Linked DNA regions of Spinactinospora alkalitolerans. The protein of the gene in region 2 binds, or shares a complex with, the protein of the main gene of each other region. Links are inferred from orthologs where the notes say so. Each region holds a gene or a part of one and is shown on either strand. Other genes may lie near its edges.

The links.
Region 1: the proteins of secY (region 2) and secA are in contact, whole or in part, in a crystal structure (PDB 3DIN), measured with the Thermotoga maritima proteins. The link is inferred for Spinactinospora alkalitolerans from one-to-one orthologs. Residues at the interface, in WP_004081795.1 of Thermotoga maritima: Glu108, Gly109, Glu110, Glu111, Ala236, Glu237, Arg238, Arg239, Ile240, Thr241, Ile242, Gln243, Tyr244, Ala245, Arg246, Arg247, Val248, Thr249, Gly250, Arg251, Arg252, Val253, Tyr254, Gly256, Ala257, Ser258, Thr259, Tyr260, Leu261, Pro262; in WP_004082002.1 of Thermotoga maritima: Glu261, Ala262, Arg263, Lys300, Ala301, Arg302, Thr303, Ile304, Ile305, Leu323, Tyr324, Asp325, Pro326, Val329, Ser330, Tyr333, Ile336, Lys340, Phe345, Val349, Glu363, Phe364, Tyr374, Ser375, Gly376, Gly377, Glu393, Ile395, Thr482, Ser483.

What each region holds. Positions count from the first base shown.
Region 1 is NZ_JACCCC010000001.1:5,275,572-5,279,473, reverse strand. The notes cover bases 1-3,454. They hold secA (preprotein translocase subunit SecA), read left to right. Parts: upstream 1-371; coding sequence 372-3,254; downstream 3,255-3,454. Other genes in these bases: HDA32_RS23540 (TIGR03619 family F420-dependent LLM class oxidoreductase), read right to left, coding at 3,438-3,454; HDA32_RS23550 (hypothetical protein), read right to left, coding at 1-150. Also shown: more of HDA32_RS23540, read right to left, coding at 3,455-3,902. UniProt on the Escherichia coli protein: Required for protein export, interacts with the SecYEG preprotein conducting channel.
Region 2 is NZ_JACCCC010000001.1:5,505,306-5,509,653, forward strand. Bases 768-3,678 are described here. They hold secY (preprotein translocase subunit SecY), read right to left. Parts: upstream 2,926-3,678; coding sequence 1,609-2,925; downstream 768-1,608. Other genes in these bases: map (type I methionyl aminopeptidase), read right to left, coding at 768-962; HDA32_RS24490 (adenylate kinase), read right to left, coding at 962-1,609; rplO (50S ribosomal protein L15), read right to left, coding at 3,227-3,678. Outside these bases: HDA32_RS24480 (DUF1707 SHOCT-like domain-containing protein), read right to left, coding at 1-46; more of map, read right to left, coding at 135-767; more of rplO, read right to left, coding at 3,679-3,691; rpmD (50S ribosomal protein L30), read right to left, coding at 3,688-3,873; rpsE (30S ribosomal protein S5), read right to left, coding at 3,878-4,348. UniProt on the Escherichia coli protein: The central subunit of the protein translocation channel SecYEG. Consists of two halves formed by TMs 1-5 and 6-10.

The sequences.
Region 1 (3,902 bases), 230 kb from region 2 along the record:
GGAGAGGCCGGCCAGCACGAAGCCGACGAGCAGGAACGCGACGGCGACCCACGACGCCTGGCGGCCCCGGTGGTTGTTGGTCGGGGCCCAGGCCCCGCCCTCGATCTGGTAACCGCGGATGTAGCGGCTGCGGTTGCTATTGTGCGCCATAGCGGTACCCCCAGATACCACGGACTCCGATCGGGAACCCTTATGACGGTGGATAACCCGCCTGGAACCGGATAAACCCTGATGAGGGCCGCGCCGTGGGCTTCGGGATGCCCGCGCGGGGCCGATGAGGCAATAAGCTCGCCTACCATGGAATGCTGGGGGCGAAGGATCCGTTCCGTCCTCCGGATGCGGGCCACGATTCGGCGAGGAGCGCATTAGAAGTGCCAGGCATACTCGACAAGGTCCTGCGCGCGGGCGAGGGAAAGATCCTGCGCAAGCTCAAGAGGCTCAAGGACCAGATCAACTCGATCGAGGATGATTTCGTCGATCTGAGCGACGCCGAGCTGCGCGAACTCACCGACGAGTACAAGCAGCGGCTCGAAGACGGAGAAACGCTGGAGGACCTGCTCCCCGAGGCGTTCGCCACCGTGCGCGAGGCCGCCAAGCGGACGCTGGGTCAGCGCCCCTTCGACGTGCAGCTCATGGGCGGTGCGGCGCTGCACTTCGGCAACATCGCCGAGATGAAGACCGGTGAGGGCAAGACGCTCACCGCGGCGCTCGCCGTCTACCTCAACGCGCTCGCCGGGCAGGGCGTCCACGTGGTCACCGTCAACGACTACCTGGCCCGCCGCGACGCCGAGAACATGGGCCGCATCTACCGGTTCCTCGGCCTCGAGGTCGGGGTCATCGTGCCCGACATGTCCGCGGCCGACCGCCGCAAGGCCTACCAGGCCGACGTCACCCACGGCACCAACAACGAGTTCGGCTTCGACTACCTGCGCGACAACATGGCGCTGTCGAGCAAGGACCGCGTACAGCGCGAGCACAACTTCGCGATCGTCGACGAGGTCGACTCCATCCTCATCGACGAGGCCAGGACCCCGCTCATCATCAGCGGCCCGGCCGAGCAGAACTCCCGCTGGTACTCCGAGTTCGCCAAGATCGCGCCGCGGCTGCGCCGCGAGACCGACTACGAGGTCGACGAGAAGAAGCGCACGGTCGGCATCACCGAGTCCGGCGTGGAGAAGGTCGAGGACTGGCTCGGCATCGAGAACCTCTACGAGTCGGTCAACACCCCGCTGATCAGCTTCCTCAACAACTCGCTGAAGGCCAAGGAGCTCTACCGCCGCGACAAGGAGTACATCGTCAAGGACGGCGAGGTGCTCATCGTGGACGAGTTCACCGGGCGCGTCCTGCGCGGCCGCCGCTACAACGAGGGCATGCACCAGGCCATCGAGGCCAAGGAGAAGGTGCGGATCAAGGACGAGAACCAGACGCTCGCCAAGGTCACCCTGCAGAACTACTTCCGGCTCTACGAGAAGCTGTCCGGCATGACCGGTACCGCCACCACCGAGGCGGCGGAGTTCAACCAGACCTACGGCATCGGCGTGGTGCCCATCCCCACCAACAAGCCGATGATCCGCGACGACGAGCGCGACGTCGTCTACAAGAACGAGGACGCCAAGTTCCTCGCCGTCGTCGACGACATCGCCGAGTGCTACGAGGCCGGCCAGCCGGTGCTCGTCGGCACGACCAGCGTCGAGAAGTCCGAGCTGCTCTCCAAGCTGCTCAAGCAGCGCGGCGTCGACCACGAGGTGCTCAACGCCAAGAACCACGCGCGTGAGGCGTCGATCGTGGCGCGCGCGGGCAAGCTCAAGGGCGTCACGGTCGCCACCAACATGGCCGGCCGCGGCACCGACATCATGCTCGGCGGCAACCCCGACTTCATCGCCGACGAGGAGCTGCACGCCCGCGGCCTGTCCCCGCTGGAGACCCCCGAGGAGTACGAGGCGGCCTGGCCCGAGGCCCTGGAGAAGGCCCAGAAGGCGTTCGAGAACGAGCACGAGGAGGTCGTCGAGGTCGGCGGGCTCTACGTGCTGGGCACCGAGCGGCACGAGTCGCGCCGGATCGACAACCAGCTACGCGGCCGCTCCGGCCGCCAGGGCGACCCCGGCCGCTCGCGCTTCTACCTGTCGCTGGAGGACGACCTGATGCGGCTGTTCAACAGCGCCCGGGTCGAGATCATCATGGAGCGGCTGAACATCCCCGAGGACCAGCCCATCGAGTCGGGCGTGGTCAGCAAGGCCATCCAGTCCGCCCAGGGCCAGGTCGAGCAGCAGAACTTCGAGATCCGCAAGAACGTCCTGAAGTACGACGAGGTCCTCAACCGGCAGCGCAAGGTCATCTACGCCGAGCGCGGCAAGGTGCTGGAGGGGGCCGACCTCAAGGAGCAGGTCGAGTCGATGATCGACGACGTCCTCGACTCCTACGTCCGGGTGGCCACGGCCGAGGGCGACCCGGAGGACTGGGACCTCGACAAGCTGTGGAAGGCGTTCAAGCAGGTCTACCCGATCGACTTCACCGCCGACGAGCTCATCGAGGAGAACGGCGGTGAGCTGAGCTCGCTCACCCCCGAGCTCATCGGCCACCGGGTCCGCGAGGACGCCCATGCCGCCTACGAGCGCCGCGAGGAGGAGCTGGGCGCCGAGACCATGCGCGAGGTCGAGCGCCGCGTCATCCTGCAGGTCATGGACCGCAAGTGGCGCGAGCACCTCTACGAGATGGACTACCTCCAGGAGGGCATCGGCCTGCGCGCCATGGCGCAGCGCAACCCGCTGATCGAGTACCAGCGGGAGGGCTACGACATGTTCCAGGAGATGCTGGAGGGCATCAAGGAGGAGTCGGTCGGCTTCCTGTTCAACGTCGACGTCCAGGTGAAGGACAAGCCGGGCACGGTCACCGCCTCCGGCGCGGCGGCCACCGCGACGGCGGCCCCCGTGGTCACCACGGCCGAGGAGGAGCCGCGGGCCGCCGAGCAGCCGGCGGCCGAGGAGGCCGAGACCACGGAGGAGGCCGAGGAGAAGGCCTCGGCCAAGGCCGAGGGCAAGTCCGAGGACGAGACCCCCGACGTCGTGGTCCAGGGCTTCGGCGCCGACCGCCCGAGCCGGCTGCAGTACTCGGCGCCCGACGAGACCGGCGGTGTGGAACGCCACACCGAGTCCACCGACGACGACTACGCCAACACGCCGCGCAACGCGCCGTGCCCGTGCGGCTCCGGCAAGAAGTTCAAGCGCTGCCACGGCGACCCGAAGAACCGCGCCTGACGGCTTGACGCACGAGGCAGGACCCCGCCGCCGTCGGCGGGGCCCTGCCTCGCCGATCTCGACCGTGAGTTCCAACCGCGACCATCGGGGGTTTTGAAACCTCAGCCGAAGGCGGGATCCGCGGTGGTTGGGCGACGGTGCACGCCGCCCCCGGCCCCAGGGGGCCGAGGTTGAAACCCAAGGTCAAGATCGGCGGGTCTCCGGCGCCAGCGCCTCCAGGATCTCTTCGGCCCGCTGCGTCGCGGCGGCGGCGGACACGTCCGGGTGGCCCACCAGCGGGTCCCAGTTGAGGTCGTAGTAGAGCTCGGTCACGCCCTGCTCGGCCAGCCGGGCGACGTCCGCGCGGATCTGCTCGTAGGACCCGGACAGCCGCAACCGCCGCCCGTCGGGTCCCGCCGTGCCCGCACCGGTCTCGTCCACGCGCAGCACGCCGCGCACGACCACGCGCACCGCATCGGGATCCCGGCCGGCCCGCTCCGCCGACGCGCGCACCACCGCGATGTCCTCGGCGATCGAGGCCAGGTCGGTCGCGCTGCGGCTCATCCAGCCGGCCGACGCGCGGCCGGCCCGCTCCAGCGCCGGGCGCGCCACCCCGCCCAGCAGCACCGGCGGGCCGCCGGGCTGGACGGGCTTGGGGGCCATGCGGCC
Region 2 (4,348 bases):
CGGCGTCGGAGGCCCTGACCTCAGGGGAGAACTCGGACACGGTCACACACCACCCTCATCGAGCGCCCGTCGAAGGACAGCTTAGTGGCGATGGACTCCTCGAAAGCCCCCGTGGGAACGCGTCCCGACCGGCGCTACTCGAAGCCCGGGTCGGGGAAGCCCAGGTCGGCGAGCCTGCTCCGGTTCTCCTCGCGGGCGGTGAGCACCAGCGGGCCGTCGGCCGTGATCGCGACCGAGTGCTCGAAGTGCGTCGACCGCCTGGCGTCGCGGGTGACGACGGTCCAGCCGTCGTCCAACTGGACCACGCGCCGGGTGCCGAGGTTGACCATCGGCTCGATGGCCAGGCACATGCCCTCGACCAGCTTCATGCCCTCTCCGGGCCTGCCGTAGTTGAGGACGTGCGGGTCCATGTGCATCTCGGTGCCGATGCCGTGGCCGCCGTACTCCTGCACGTTGCCGTAGCGGCCGCGGGAGTCGATGTAGCCGCCGATGGCGTGCCCGATGTCGCCGAGGTGGTTGCCCGGGCGCATCGCGGCGACGCCCCGCCACATCGCCTCCTCGCACACCTCCATCGCGGTGCGCTCGGCCTCGGAGACCTCGCCGACCGCGACCGTGATCGCGGAGTCGCCGTGCCAGCCGTCGAGGATGGCGCCGCAGTCGATGGAGATCAGGTCGCCCTCGCCCAGCACCTTGGTGTCGCGCGGGATCCCGTGCACGACCTCCTCGTTCACCGAGGCGCAGATCGACCCGGGAAAGCCGTGGTAGCCCTTGAAGGAGGGCACGGCCCCGGCGTCGCGGATGCTGCGCTCGGCGATGGCGTCGAGGTCCAGCGTCGTCACGCCGGGGCGCACCGCCGCGCGCAGGGAGTCGAGGGTGCGGGCCACGATCCGGCCCGCCTCCCTCATCTTCGCGATCTCGGCCGCCGTCTTGAGCTGCACCGTGCTCCGCCTCTTACGAAACATCAGTCGGCTCGGAGGGCGGCCAGCGCCCGCTCCGTGACTTCCTCGACCGAACCGGTGGCCTCGATCGTCACGAGGCGGCCCTCGTCGGCGTAGAACGACACCAGCGGAGCGGTCTGCTCCCGGTAGACGTCCAGGCGGTGCCGGATCGTCTCCTCCCGGTCGTCGTCACGCTGGAACAGCTCGCCGCCGCAGACGTCGCAGACGCCCTCGGTCTTGGGCGGGTCGAACACCACGTGCTGGACGTGGCCGCAGTTGCGGCAGGTCCGGCGGCCCGAGAGCCGCTTCACGACCTCTTCCTCATCGACCTTGAGCTCCAGCACCACGTCGAGGCGCCGGCCCATGTCGTCGAGCATCTTGTTGAGGGTCTCGGCCTGCGCGACGTTGCGCGGGAAGCCGTCGAGCAGGAAACCGCCCTGCGCGTCGTCCTCCGCCAGGCGGTCCCGGACCATCGCGTTGGTGACCTCGTCGGGGACGAGGTCACCGCGGTCCATGTAGGCCTTGGCCCGCTTACCCAGCTCTGTGCCACCGCTGACGTTGGCACGGAAGATGTCACCGGTGGACACCTTCGGAATCGACAACTCTGACGCCAAGATTTGGGCCTGGGTGCCTTTACCGGCCCCCGGGGGTCCCACCAATACGGCACGCACTATCGCAGAAAACCTTCGTAGTTCCTCTGCTGGAGGTGACTCTCGATCTGCTTCACCGTGTCCAGCCCGACACCGACCATGATCAGGATGCTCGTCCCGCCGAACGGGAAGTTCTGCGACGCACCGGAGGCTCCGAGCGCCAGCATCGGCAGTAGAGCGATCACACCCAGGTAGAGCGCGCCGGGGGTCGTCAGCCGAGTCAGCACGTAGTCGAGGTACTCGGCGGTCGGACGCCCCGGACGGATGCCCGGGATGAAACCACCGTACTTCTTCATGTTGTCGGCGACTTCAGTGGGGTTGAAGGTGATGGCCACGTAGAAGAAGGCGAACCCGACGATGAGGGCGAAGAACGTGGCCATGTAGACCGGGTGCGTACCCGTGGGGTTGAAGTAGGTGGAGAGGAAGCTCACCACCGGGTTGCCGGAGTCCTGGCCCAGCAGGCCGATCGCCAACTGCGGCAGGTACAGCAGCGAGGAGGCGAAGATGACCGGGATGACACCGGCCTGGTTGACCTTCAGCGGGATGTAGGTGGAGCTGCCCCCGTACATCCGCCGGCCCACCATGCGCTTGGCGTACTGCACCGGGATGCGGCGCTGGGCCTGCTCGACGAAGACCACGCCGGCGATGAGCACCAGGCCGGCCACGCAGATGATCGAGAAGATCCAGGGGCCCTGCTCCTCCCAGATGCGCATCATGGAGGACGGGAACATCGCGATGATCTGGGTGAAGATCAGCAGCGACATGCCGTTGCCGACGCCGCGCTCGGTGATGAGCTCGCCGAACCACATGATGACGCAGGTGCCGGCGGTCATCACGAAGACGATCGTGACGAGGGTCAGCAGGTCCTGGTTGGGCATGTAGGACGAGACCGGGATCGCGCCCTGGAACAGCTGCCCGGTGCGCGCCATGGCGATGATGCTGGTCGACTGGAGGACCGCGAGGGCGACCGTCAGGTAGCGCGTGTACTGCGTGATCTTGGTCTGCCCCGCCTGGCCCTCCTTCTTCAGCGCCTCGAGCCGCGGGATGACCACCGTGAGCAGGTTCAGGATGATGCTCGCGGTGATGTAGGGCATGACGCCCAGCGCGAACACGGCGAGCTGCAGCAGTGCGCCGCCGCTGAACAGGTTGACGAGCGCGTACACACCGGACGTGTCGGCGGCCTGGACCGCCTCCATCTGGTCCTTGATGGCCGCGGAGTTGATGCCCGGAGCCGGGATCACCGACCCGAGCCGGAAAATGGTCAGGATGAACAGCGTAAACAGCAGCTTGTTACGCAGGTCAGGCGTGCGGAACGCACGGACGAACGCACCTAGCACGTCTCCTCCTGCGAGGCTTCGGCGGCGGAACCGATTCGAGACATCGCGGCCGATCCTGGATCGTCGTGAGCGTCAGCCCAGAGCCGGTCGGGCCCTGGACCCGGAAGTCGGGTTGAGCGGTTAAGCAGATGGCACTTTAACAGCCATCGGTCGGGTGGTGCGTGACCGAGGGCACACAATCTGTGCGGCCTCCGGCCGGATCGCACCCCACCCAGTAAAGCGCACAGGGGCGCCCGCTGGTTCCCCAATCTCGTGGGTGTTCCCAGCAGACGCCCCGTGAACACAGCGAATAGGAGTGTTCCTACAGCTCGGTCGTGCTGCCACCGGCCGCTGCGATCTTCTCCTTGGCCGAGGTGGAGAACGCGTTCGCGCTCACCTGGACGGCCACCGAGATCTCGCCGGTGCCGAGCACCTTCACGAGCTGGTTCTTGCGAACCGCGCCCTTGGCGACCAGGCCCTCAACGGTGACCTCGCCGCCCTCGGGGTAGAGCTCGCCGAGCTTGTCCAGGTTGACGACCTGGTAGGTCGTCTTGAACCTGGCGTTGCTGAAGCCCTTGAGCTTCGGGACCCGGCGGATGAGGGGCATCTGGCCACCCTCGAAGCCGACGGGAACGGTGGAACGAGCCTTCGTGCCCTTGGTACCACGACCGGCGGTCTTGCCCTTGGACGCCTCGCCGCGACCCTTGCGGATCTTGGCCTTGTTGGAGCCGGGGGCCGGACGCAGGTGGTGGAGCTTGAGCAGCTCGTCGGGGGAGTAGTCGTTCATTCGCCGACCTCCTCGACAGTGACGAGGTGCGCAACGATGTTGATCTGGCCGCGAACCTCGGGACGGTCTGCACGGACAACGGACTTGCCGATCCGTCCAAGACCCAGCGCCTGCAGGCTGTCACGCTGCTTCTGCTTGCCGCCGATCTTGGAGCGGACCTGCGTGATCTTCAGATTCGCCATGGTCTCAGGCCCCCGCCTTCGCTTCCGCGCGGGCACGCAGCATGGCGGCCGGAGCGACGTCCTCGATCGGCAGGCCGCGGCGGGCCGCGATCTCTTCCGGACGGCTCAGGCCCTTGAGGGCCGCGACCGTCGCGTGCACGATGTTGATCGGGTTGGCCGATCCGAGCGACTTGCTGAGGACGTCGTGGATGCCGGCGCACTCCAGCACGGCGCGCACCGGGCCACCGGCGATGACACCGGTACCGGGGGCGGCCGGACGCAGGAGGACGACGCCGGCGGCGTCCTCGCCCTGGACCTGGTGCACGATGGTGCCCTGGACCCGGGGGACCTTGAAGAAGTTCTTCTTGGCCTCTTCGACACCCTTGGCGATCGCCGCGGGGACTTCCTTGGCCTTGCCGTAGCCGACACCGACCATGCCGTTGCCGTCGCCGACGACGACCAGGGCGGTGAAGCTGAAGCGCCGGCCGCCCTTGAC